3 regions of the Arthrobacter sp. Marseille-P9274 genome follow, and region 3 is predicted to be linked to each of the others. Evidence: riboswitches for the same ligand, from Rfam matches in the RefSeq annotation. Region 3 holds a riboswitch; each other region holds the start of a gene.

Region 1 (3,269 bases), 440 kb from region 3:
TCCGTGTGGATGCGCAGGTGCTTGAGCTCGTCCTCGAGGTCGTTGTCGGCGAAGTTTCCGAGCAGTCCGTACCCCGCGTTGTTGACCAGCACGGTCACGGGCCGGTCCGTGGCGGCGAGGCGCGCGGCGACGCGGTCGATGCCGTCATCCGTGATCAGGTCGGCGGCGATGGTCTCCACCGGCACCCCGTAGCGTTGCTGCAGCGAGGCCGCCGCCGCGGCGAGGCGCTCCCCATCGCGGGCCACCAGGACCAGGGCGAGGCCGCGCTCGGCCAGCTGGCGCGCGAACTCGGCGCCGAGGCCCGCGGTGGCGCCGGTGATCAGCGCCGTTCCGGGCGCGGCGGGGGTGTTGCCTGCAGGACGATGATGCTCGTTAGCCATGGCCCGACTGTAATGCAGGGCGGGACGCACCGGTCGAAGCCGCCCCGGAAAGGTGCGTCCCGCCGTCGTACTTTTTCTGCGTTAGATGGAGGCGGAGACCTCCCAGATGTCCACGTTGGTGCCTCCCGCGGTGATGTCGTCGATGCGGCGCAGCTCGTCATCCGAGAAGGAGGTGTTGGCGAGGGCACCGAGGTTCTCGTCCAGTTGGGTTGTGGAGGAGGCGCCAAGCAGGACGGAGGTGACGCCGCCGTCGCGCAGCAGCCAGGCGATGGCGAGTTGGGCGAGGGTCTGGCCGCGCTCGCCGGCGATCTCGTTGAGGGCGCGGGCCTTGGCGATGTTCTCTTCGGTGATGTGGCCCTGCAGCGAGCCGCGTCCGCCGCTCGGCTCGGCGCCGGCGTCGCCGATGTACTTGTTGGTCAGCAGGCCTTGGGCGAGCGGGGTGAAGGCGATGGAGCCCATGCCGTTCTGTTCGAGCGTTTCCAGCAGCCCGTTTTCCACCCAGCGGTTGAAGAGCGAGTACGCCGGCTGGTGGATCAGCAGAGGGGTCCCAAGATTGCGGGCGATGTCCGCGGCCGCGGCGGTGCGCTCGGGCGAGTAGGAGGAGATGCCGACGTAGAGCGCCTTGCCCTGCCGGACCAGGGAGTCGAGGGCGCCGATGGTCTCTTCGAGCGGAGTGTCGGCGTCGGCGCGGTGGGAGTAGAAGATGTCGACGTAGTCCAGGCCCATCCGCTCCAGCGACTCGTCGGCCGAGGCGAGGATGTACTTGCGGGAGCCGAGCTGGCCGTGGGGTCCGGGCCACATGTCCCAGCCGGCCTTGGAGGAGATGACGAGCTCGTTGCGGTACGGCCTGAAGTCCTTGCGGAGCATCCGGCCGAAGTTCTCCTCGGCGGAGCCGTAGGGCGGGCCGTAGTTGTTGGCCAGGTCGAAGTGCGTGATGCCGCTGTCGAAGGCGTGGCGGAGGATTTCGCGCTGGGAGTCGAAGGTGCGGTTGTCGCCGAAATTCCACCACAGGCCGAGGCTGATGGGCGGCAGCAGGAGGCCGCTGTTGCCGACCCTGCGGTAGCCGAAGTGCTCGTAGCGGTCGGCGGCGGCGACGTACGGCCGGTGCGTTTCGGGGACGGGGCTGAAGCGGACTTCGTTCTGCGGGGACAAGGAAACCTCCTGTTGGCTTGGGAAGGCGGCGGCCGCGCCAGACGAGGCGGGGCTGCTTCATGAAAAATCCTAGGGCCCTGCGGGCGTGGCCGGAACAGCACCGTGAAAGCCAGCGACGGTAGCGCAGCGGGGCAGTACTTGTCAGCGATTGAGTCGCGGCGTGACGAAGTATGGCAGCACGTGACTTTCCGTTGAGCCGGGAGCCCCGCCATGTGACGCCCGGGCGGCGCCGGACGCCTTCACATTGTTCAATGGATCCACACCATCTAGAGCGGCCGAGAGACCTGGCTCGTCGACGCCGCAGCAAGTTCATGGATTCCCGCCATGGATAGTGCTTCGGCCAGGACCGATGGAGATCTAACGATTTCGCCCGCACTGATGCGCAGCTGTGCAGCGCGGGCTGGTTCGCGATTCCTCCATCACCTGGACATTCGAAGGACACGAACCATGCATAAGACCAAAGCCACAGCCAACCGCCGTGCCACCAGGCCGCACCGCCCGATTTTCCGGGTCATCGGCCTGATCGCCGCGGCCTCGCTGCTCGTCACCGGCTGCTCCCTCAAGGAGCCGGTGCCGCAGTCCGGCGGAGCCAATCCGCAGGCAGGGGCAGGCGCTGCCAATGTCCCCGCCGCGGAGGAGAATTCCGTCGCCGACGCACCCTCGCTCGAGGGAAAGACCATCGGCATCGCCGCGAAGGACATCGTCCACGACTTCAGCCGCGTGGTCTACGAGGAACTGCAGGCGAGCATCGAGCAGCGGGGCGGCAAGGTGATTGCCACCCAGGCGGAGGCCAAGGATGACAAGCACGTCACCGACGTCGAAAATCTCGTCACGCAGAGCCCGGACGCGATCGTTGTGATCCTCGGTGACTCCCAGACGCTCTCACCGGCGCTGAAGAAGGTCGACGACGCGGGCATCCCGCTGTTCACCATCGACTTCCAGTCGGAGTACAGCAAGAACAACGTCACCAGCGACAACTGGGTCATCGGCTCCACCCTCGCCCGGACGCTGGCGGAGGACATCGGCGGCAAGGGCAAGATCCTGGCGTTCAACGGCTTCCCGGGTGTGGCCCCGTGCCGCATCCGGTACAGCGAACTGAAGGTGGTGCTCGAGGACTACCCGGGCATCGAGATCCTCGAGCCCGAGCTGCAGGACAAGTACGAGGGCACCATCGAGGACGCGAAGAAGCAGATCCAGGACCAGCTGCGGCGCCTGCCCGAAGGCGAAGTGGATGCGGTCTGGAGCTGCTGGGACATCCCGCTGATCGGGGCCGCGCAGGCGATCGACTCGGCCGGGCGCGACGACATCAAGCTGTACGGCGTCGACGCCGAACCCGGTGCGCTGGACCTGATCGCCGATCCCGGCAGTGCCTATCAGTTCACGGTGGCGCAGCAGACCAAGGCGATGGCCGCGAAGTCGGCCGAGAACGTCGCCCTGTTCCTGGGCGACCGGCAGGACGATGTGCCCAACACCAGCTACCTGCCTCCGGTGTTTGTCGACAAGTCGAACGTGAATCAGGTGCGCAGTGAACTCGGAATCTAGCAGCGAGCTGCTCGCGATGCGGGCGATCAACAAGTCCTTCGGCGCCGCACGGGTGCTTGCCGACGTCGATCTCTCCCTGGCGTCCGGCGAAATCCTGGGGCTGGTCGGCGAGAACGGCGCCGGGAAGTCGACCCTGATCAAGATCCTGACGGGTCTTTACACGGCCGACGGCGGCAGCATCGAGCTCGCCGGAAA
Region 2 (3,269 bases), on a different contig from region 3:
GACGCGCCGGCGGATTCCTCGCCGCCGAAGACGCCCTCGCCGGAGAGCAGGCCGGGCACGAACCACTTGAAGCCGACGGGAACCTCCACCAGCTTGCGGCCGAGGTCCGCCGCCACGCGGTCGATCATCGAGGACGAGACGAGCGTCTTGCCCACCGACGCGCCCGCGGGCCACTGCGGCCGGTGCGTGTAGAGGTACTGGATCGCCACCGCCAGGTAATGGTTCGGATTCATCAGCCCCGCATCCGGGGTGACGATCCCGTGGCGGTCCGCATCGGCGTCGTTCCCGGTAGCAATCTCGAACTCGGCGGAACGGCCGATCAGCGACGCCATGGCGTAGGGCGAGGAGCAGTCCATGCGGATCTTCTCGTCCCAGTCCAGCGTCATGAACGCCCACTGCGGGTCCACTGTCGAATTGACCACCGTCAGGTCCAGGTTGTGCCGCTCTCCGATCGCGCCCCAGTAGTCCACCGAGGCACCGCCCATCGGGTCCGCGCCGATGCGGACGCTGGCGTTGCGGATGGCCTCCAGGTCCAGCACCTGCGGCAGATCGTCCACGTAGTTGCTGAGGAAGTCATAGGTCCCGACGGCGCCTGAGAACTGGGCCTGGCCGAGCGGGATCCGTTTGACCCCGCGCAGACCCGACTCGAGCAGCTCGTTGGCGCGGTTGGCGATCCAGCCCGTGGCATCCGAATCCGCCGGGCCGCCGTGCGGCGGGTTGTACTTGAAGCCGCCGTCCCCGGGGGGATTGTGCGAGGGCGTGATGACGATGCCGTCGCCCTGCCCGTCCGGGTTTGCGGTGTTGTGCTTGAGGATGGCGTGGCTGACGGCCGGCGTCGGGGTCCAGCCGGTCCTCGAATCCACCCAGACGGTGACGCCGTTGGCGGCGAGGACCTCCAGCGCCGTGTTCTGCGCCGGGTCGGAGAGGGCATGGGTGTCCTTGCCCATGAACAGCGGACCGGCGATGCCCTGGCCGGCCCGGTATTCCACGATCGCCTGCGTGATGGCGGCGATATGGTCCTCGTTGAAGGAACCCTTCAGGCTGCTGCCGCGATGGCCGGACGTGCCGAAGGCCACGCGCTGCGTCGGCTCCTTCGGATCGGGCTTCACGTCGAAGTACGCGTCGAGCAGCGCGGTCAGGTCAACAAGGTCGCTGGGTTGGGCCACTGTGCCCGCACGGTTTGCCATGCCCCAAGCATGCCAAACATCACAGACCGGGAACCGGGTCCGTCACCAGAAGTTCACAACATTACGACGGCGGGCGGTCGGCCCGGCCGGACGATGTTGCGCCGGATGACGGCGGACTTGCCGTTCGTGACGAAACATTCCGTGCCGGGGAGCAACACTTCGACGCATCCCGTGCAGGTTTGCCCTTCAACGCCCGTCGCTTCCTAGAGTGGACGCATTAGCCATCCAGAGCGGCCGAGAGATCTGGCTCGTTGACGCCGCAGCAACCATCCGGGTAAGCCTCCGAGAGGAGACGGACCGGAACGGTGCTACCGCCAGGACCGATGGAGACGCGCCAGCGACACCACCAGGGCCTTCACCTGCCCGGCGTGGAAAACGGCTGGTCCTTTCAGCAGCGCAGCGGCGCACTCCCTCGGCACGACCGAGGAGCGTACATGACCCTGGCAGCACGGACAGCCGTCCCGCCGTCGTTGTCCTACGAGCTGTATCCGCCCGCCAACGCGCAGGCCGAAGCCACGGTGCTTCGGGCCATCGAGGAGCTTGGCGGCACCCATCCCGACTACGTTTCAGTGACCTACAGCGGCACGCCCGAACGGCGCCGCGCCTCGATCCAGCTGATCGAGCATCTGGTGGGCGCCACCAGGCTGCGACCGCTGGCACACCTGACCTGCGTCGGGGAGACCCGCGAAAGCCTGGAGCTGCTGGTGTGCCAGTTCGTCGGGCTGGGCGTGCGCGGCGTGCTGGCGATGCGCGGGGATCTGCCAACCGACCCGGAGACGTTCCGCGGCGACCTGCCCTTCGCGCGCTACCTGGTGGAACTGATCCGCAGCGTCGAGTGCCGGCATTCCGCGACACTGGCCGGCGGCCGGATGGCCGTCGGGGTGGCCGCCTACCCGAACCGGCATCCGGAGTCCCCTTCCTTCGAGCACGACGTCGAGGTGCTCGTCTCGAAGGAACGCTCGGGGGCCGACTTCGCGATCAGCCAGGTGTACTTCGACCCGGCCCACTACGTCCGCCTGGTGGCCGCCGCCCGCGCGGCCGGCGTGACGATCCCGATCATTCCCGGGGTCATCCCGATGTCGAGCGTGCGCCGGCTGGAGCGGCTGGCCGTGATGACCGGCGTCCGCCCGGATCCGGCGCTGCTGCACCGGCTCGAGACGGCGTCCTCGGACGCCGAGCGGCGCCGGATCGGGGTCGCCGCCGCCGCGGAGCTGGCCCGCGCCGCCTTCGATGCCGGGGCGCCCGGCGTGCACCTGTACACCTTCAACGATGCGCGCGCCTCCATCGAGGTGGTCGAGGCGCTCGACCTGCCCTCCACCCGCACCCTTTCCGCTTCCGTACCCGCCTGAACCCGCATAAACCCGCCCGACAGGAGAACATCATGACCGCCAAGAACACCTTCCCCGCCGCCACCATCCTGGGCTACCCGCGCATCGGCCCAAACCGGGAACTGAAGAAGGCCCTCGAAGCCCACTGGAGCGGCAGGCTCGACGAGGACGGCCTGCTCTTCGAGGCCCGGAAGGTCCAGGACCGGACCGTCCGCCGCCTGGTCCAGCTCGGCCTGGACGCCGCCGATTCCTCCATTCCCGCCGACTTCGCGCTCTACGACCAGGTCCTCGACACCACGGCCGCCCTCGGCGCGCTGCCGTCCCGTTTCGCGGACCTCGCGGATAGCGACGGCGGCGTCGGCACCGCAGCGTCCTTCGTGCTGGCCCGCGGCTACGGCGAACGCGCGCCCCTGGAGCTGACCAAGTGGTTCGACACGAATTACCACTACCTCGTGCCGGAGATCGGCCCGGAAACCCGCTTCGCCGCCGTCGCTCACCAGTTGGCCGGGATCATCCGCCGGCAGAAGGACCGCGGCGCCGTGCTGCGGCCGGTCCTCGTGGGCCCGGTGACCTACCTGCTGCTCGCCAAGGCGGAGGACGGCGCGCCCGAGGGCTTCGACCCGCTGACCCGGATCGACGACGCCGTCGCGGCCTACGTGGGGATCCTCGGCCAGCTGGCCGAGGCCGGCGCCGAGTGGGTGCAGCTCGACGAGCCGGGCCTCTCCACGGACGCCGGCGCGGCGCTGGCCGCTCC
Region 3 (3,269 bases):
ATTGAAGACCGTGCTGGACGCCTCCTACCGGCCCGAGTGGTGGTTCAACTTCCTGACCACGGACTCGCTGAAGTTCGCGTCGCTGTCCGATACCAGCGCCGACCTGCCGACGCTGATCAATTCGATGTTCGACCCGACGCTCTCCTTCGAGGATCTCGAGTGGATCCGCTCCATCTGGCCCGGCCAGCTGCTGGTCAAGGGCGTCCTGACCCGCGAAGATGCCCGGAAGTCGCTGGCGGCCGGCGCCGACGGACTGATCGTCTCGAACCACGGCGGCCGCCAGCTGGACCGGGCCCCGGTGTCCTTCGAAGCCCTGCCCGAGGTCCGCGAGGAAGCCGGCGGCGACGTAGACATCATCCTCGACAGCGGCATCATGAGCGGCACCGACGTGGTAGCTGCCCTCTGCGCGGGCGCCGACTTCGTCCTGGTCGGCCGCGCCTATCTGTATGGACTGATGGCCGGCGGGCAGGAGGGCGTCGAGCGCGTGCTCCAGCTCCTCGCCGACGAGGTCCGCACCACCATGCTGCTCATGGGCGCCGCCACCATCAAGGACCTGACGCCGGACATGCTGCGCCTGCGCAGGTCACCGGCGGGAGCCGGCCTCAGCTAAGGCGCACAGTAAAGCCCGACGGCGATGCACCACCTTCGCGAAGGTGGTGCATCGCCGTCGTTGTCCTTACATTCCGGTCCGGAAGCGCCCCGCTAGACCGCGGCCACGGAGCTGCCGATGCGGTAGCGGCTGCCCCGGTGCTGCTCCGGCAGACGGTCGCCCTGGCCGAAGAGCTTGTTGCGCAGCGTGCCCGGAGCGTACTCCGTGGGATAGGCACCGAGCTTCTGCAGTTCGGGGACCACGTATTCGACGATGTCCTCGAAGGTGCCCGGCGTGATGGCGTAGGCCAGGTTGAAGCCGTCGACGTCGGTCTCGTCGACCCAGGAGACCAGGTCCTGGGCGACCTGCGCGCCGGATCCGACCGTGATCGGCCCGAAGCCGCCGACGCCGACCCACTCGGCCAGCTGGCGGATGGTCCACGGCTTGCCGGTGTCCCCCGAGGCCTTCTGGAAGGTCTCCACGGAGGACTGGATGGCGTTGGACTTGACGTTCGCGCCGATCACGTCGTCCGGCGAATAGGTGGACAGGTCCACGCCCATCCAGCCGGAGATCAGGGCCAGCGCGCCGTTGATGTCCGCGTAGGACTTGTACTCCTCGAACTTGGCCTGCGCAGTCTCGTTGTCCGGGCCGGTGACGATGGTCTGCATCGCGTAGATGCGGACGTCGTAGCGGCCGCGGCCGGCGGCCTCGGCGGCGTCGCGGATCTTCTTGACGGACGCGGCGAGCATTTCCTTAGTCGGGCAGGTCACGAAGACGGCCTCGGCGTTCTCGGCGGCGAACTGGGTGCCGCGCTTGGAGGCGCCGGCCTGGAAGATCACCGGGGTGCGCTGCGGGCTCGGCTCCGTGATGGCGATGCCGGGCACCTTGAAGTACTTGCCCTCGTGGCCGATCTCGTGGACCTTGGACGGGTCCGTGAAGATGCCGCGTTCCCGGTCCTTGACGACGGCGTCGTCCTCCCAGGATCCTTCCAGCAGCTTGTAGATGACCTCGAGGTACTCGTCCGCGTGGTTGTACCGCTCGTCATGCTCCATCTGGTCTTCCTGGCCCATGTTCCGCGCGGCGGAGGGCAGGTAGCCGGTGACGACGTTCCAGCCGACGCGGCCGTTGGTCAGGTGGTCCAGCGTGGCCAGGCGGCGGGAGAACGGGTAGGGGTGCTCGTAGGCCGTGCCCGCGGTGACGCCGAAGCCCAGGTTCTCCGTGACCGCGGCCATCGCCGAGACCAGCAGGAACGGGTCGTTGACCGGGACCTGCGTGCCCGCGCGCAGCGTGGTCTCGTTGGAGCCGCCGAACACGTCGTAGGTGCCCAGGACATCGGCGATGAAGAGGCCGTCGAAGAGGCCCTTCTCCAGCACCTTGGCCAGGTGGGTCCAATAGCCGATGGTGTTGTAGTCGGCGGACTTGTCCTCCGGGTGCCGCCACAGGCCGGGCGACTGGTGGCCGACGCAGTTCATGTCGAAGGCGTTGAAGCGGATGTGGCGCTGCGGGCTGTGCAATGTCATTTCAGGCTCCTTCCCGAAGAGAAGAGCCCGCGTTGGTCCGAGCGGGCGTCAGCGGCCCGCTGGACCAACGAGAGATCAGGCTTCTCCATCGGTCCCGGCGGTAGCACCTTCCTCTAGCGAGGGGGTTGCTGCGGCGTCAACAAGCCGGGTCTCTCGGCCGCTCTGGATGGTTACTGGTCTATTCCAACCCAGACTGCCCCGCTTAGCCAACCGGCCTGTCACACCGGGTAACCCGCCCGACCGCGCATGGTGGCCTTACGGTTACGGTGATTGACTGCCGTCGTGCGCGGGAACCCGTTCCGTGGCAGCAGCCGAGTGAGCTTCGAATGCCCCGCGGAAACGGGCTGCCGGATGTGTGGATTCCAGGCGGGGTCCGCGGCCGAAAACCTTCTCCCGCAGCGTTCCCGGACGGTACTCGGCCTGCGCCAGCCCACGCTTGCGCAGCTCGGGCAGCACGCCATCAATGAAGTCCGCGTAGGAACCGGGCAGGATCTGGTTCATGACGTTGACGCCGTCGATGCCCGCGTCCTGCCAGCGTTCCAACTCGTCCACAATCTGCTCCGGTGTGCCGGCGATCTGCTGCGCCTTAGCGCGGTAACGGGCCAGGTCACCGACGGTCGGCTTGCCGCCCGGCACCGATGCAATCGCGGCCTCAAGCACCCCGCGGGCACCTTCCGTGGAGAGCTCTCCGAGCGGCGTGTCCAGCGGTAGGCCGCCGAGGTCCACCCCGATTCCACCGCCGATGTGGGCGATGATCGCGTGCAGGTCCAGGTACTCGTCGTACTCGGCTTCCTTGCGCTTCACCTCGGCCTCGGTGCTGCCGACGACGAAAGACAGTCCGGCGAAGATCTTCACGTCCCCCGGCGCCCGGCCGGACTCCGCTTCGAGGGCACGGATGGAGGCGGCCTGTTTGCGCACGTACTCGGTGTGCGGGGCGAACAAGAACGTGGCCTCTGCGTGGGCCGCGGCAAAGCTCCTGCCGCGCGCAGAGCTGCCGGCCTGGAACAGGAACGGGGTCCGCTGAGGACTGGGCGTGGCCAGATGCGGCCCTTCGATCGAGTAGCGGGCACCTCGGTGGTGGATCTTGCTGACCTTGGCGGGGTCTGCGTAGATGCCGCGCTCTTTGTCGGCGAGCACCGCGTCATCCGCCCAGGAGCCTT

Evidence for each region. Region 3 has a riboswitch for S-adenosylmethionine ahead of OC550_RS19845 (LLM class flavin-dependent oxidoreductase). Riboswitches for the same ligand answer to the same signal wherever they lie in the genome.
Region 1: another riboswitch for S-adenosylmethionine. It lies ahead of OC550_RS17930 (substrate-binding domain-containing protein); the one in region 3 lies ahead of OC550_RS19845 (LLM class flavin-dependent oxidoreductase).
Region 2: another riboswitch for S-adenosylmethionine. It lies ahead of OC550_RS17355 (methylenetetrahydrofolate reductase); the one in region 3 lies ahead of OC550_RS19845 (LLM class flavin-dependent oxidoreductase).

Annotation. Positions count from the first base shown of each region.
Region 1 is NZ_CAMPOV010000003.1:118,552-121,820, reverse strand. It holds gene OC550_RS17940 (SDR family oxidoreductase) at 1-380, opposite strand, end outside; gene mgrA (L-glyceraldehyde 3-phosphate reductase) at 462-1,532, opposite strand; SAM riboswitch class I at 1,792-1,888, shown strand; gene OC550_RS17930 (substrate-binding domain-containing protein) at 1,980-3,074, shown strand; gene OC550_RS17925 (sugar ABC transporter ATP-binding protein) at 3,058-3,269, shown strand, end outside.
Region 2 is NZ_CAMPOV010000002.1:896,757-900,025, forward strand. It holds gene pgm (phosphoglucomutase (alpha-D-glucose-1,6-bisphosphate-dependent)) at 1-1,187, opposite strand, end outside; SAM riboswitch class I at 1,406-1,517, shown strand; gene OC550_RS17355 (methylenetetrahydrofolate reductase) at 1,622-2,536, shown strand; gene metE (5-methyltetrahydropteroyltriglutamate--homocysteine S-methyltransferase) at 2,569-3,269, shown strand, end outside.
Region 3 is NZ_CAMPOV010000003.1:556,853-560,121, forward strand. It holds gene OC550_RS19840 (alpha-hydroxy acid oxidase) at 1-610, shown strand, start outside; gene OC550_RS19845 (LLM class flavin-dependent oxidoreductase) at 703-2,109, opposite strand; SAM riboswitch class I at 2,192-2,282, opposite strand; gene OC550_RS19850 (NtaA/DmoA family FMN-dependent monooxygenase) at 2,371-3,269, opposite strand, start outside.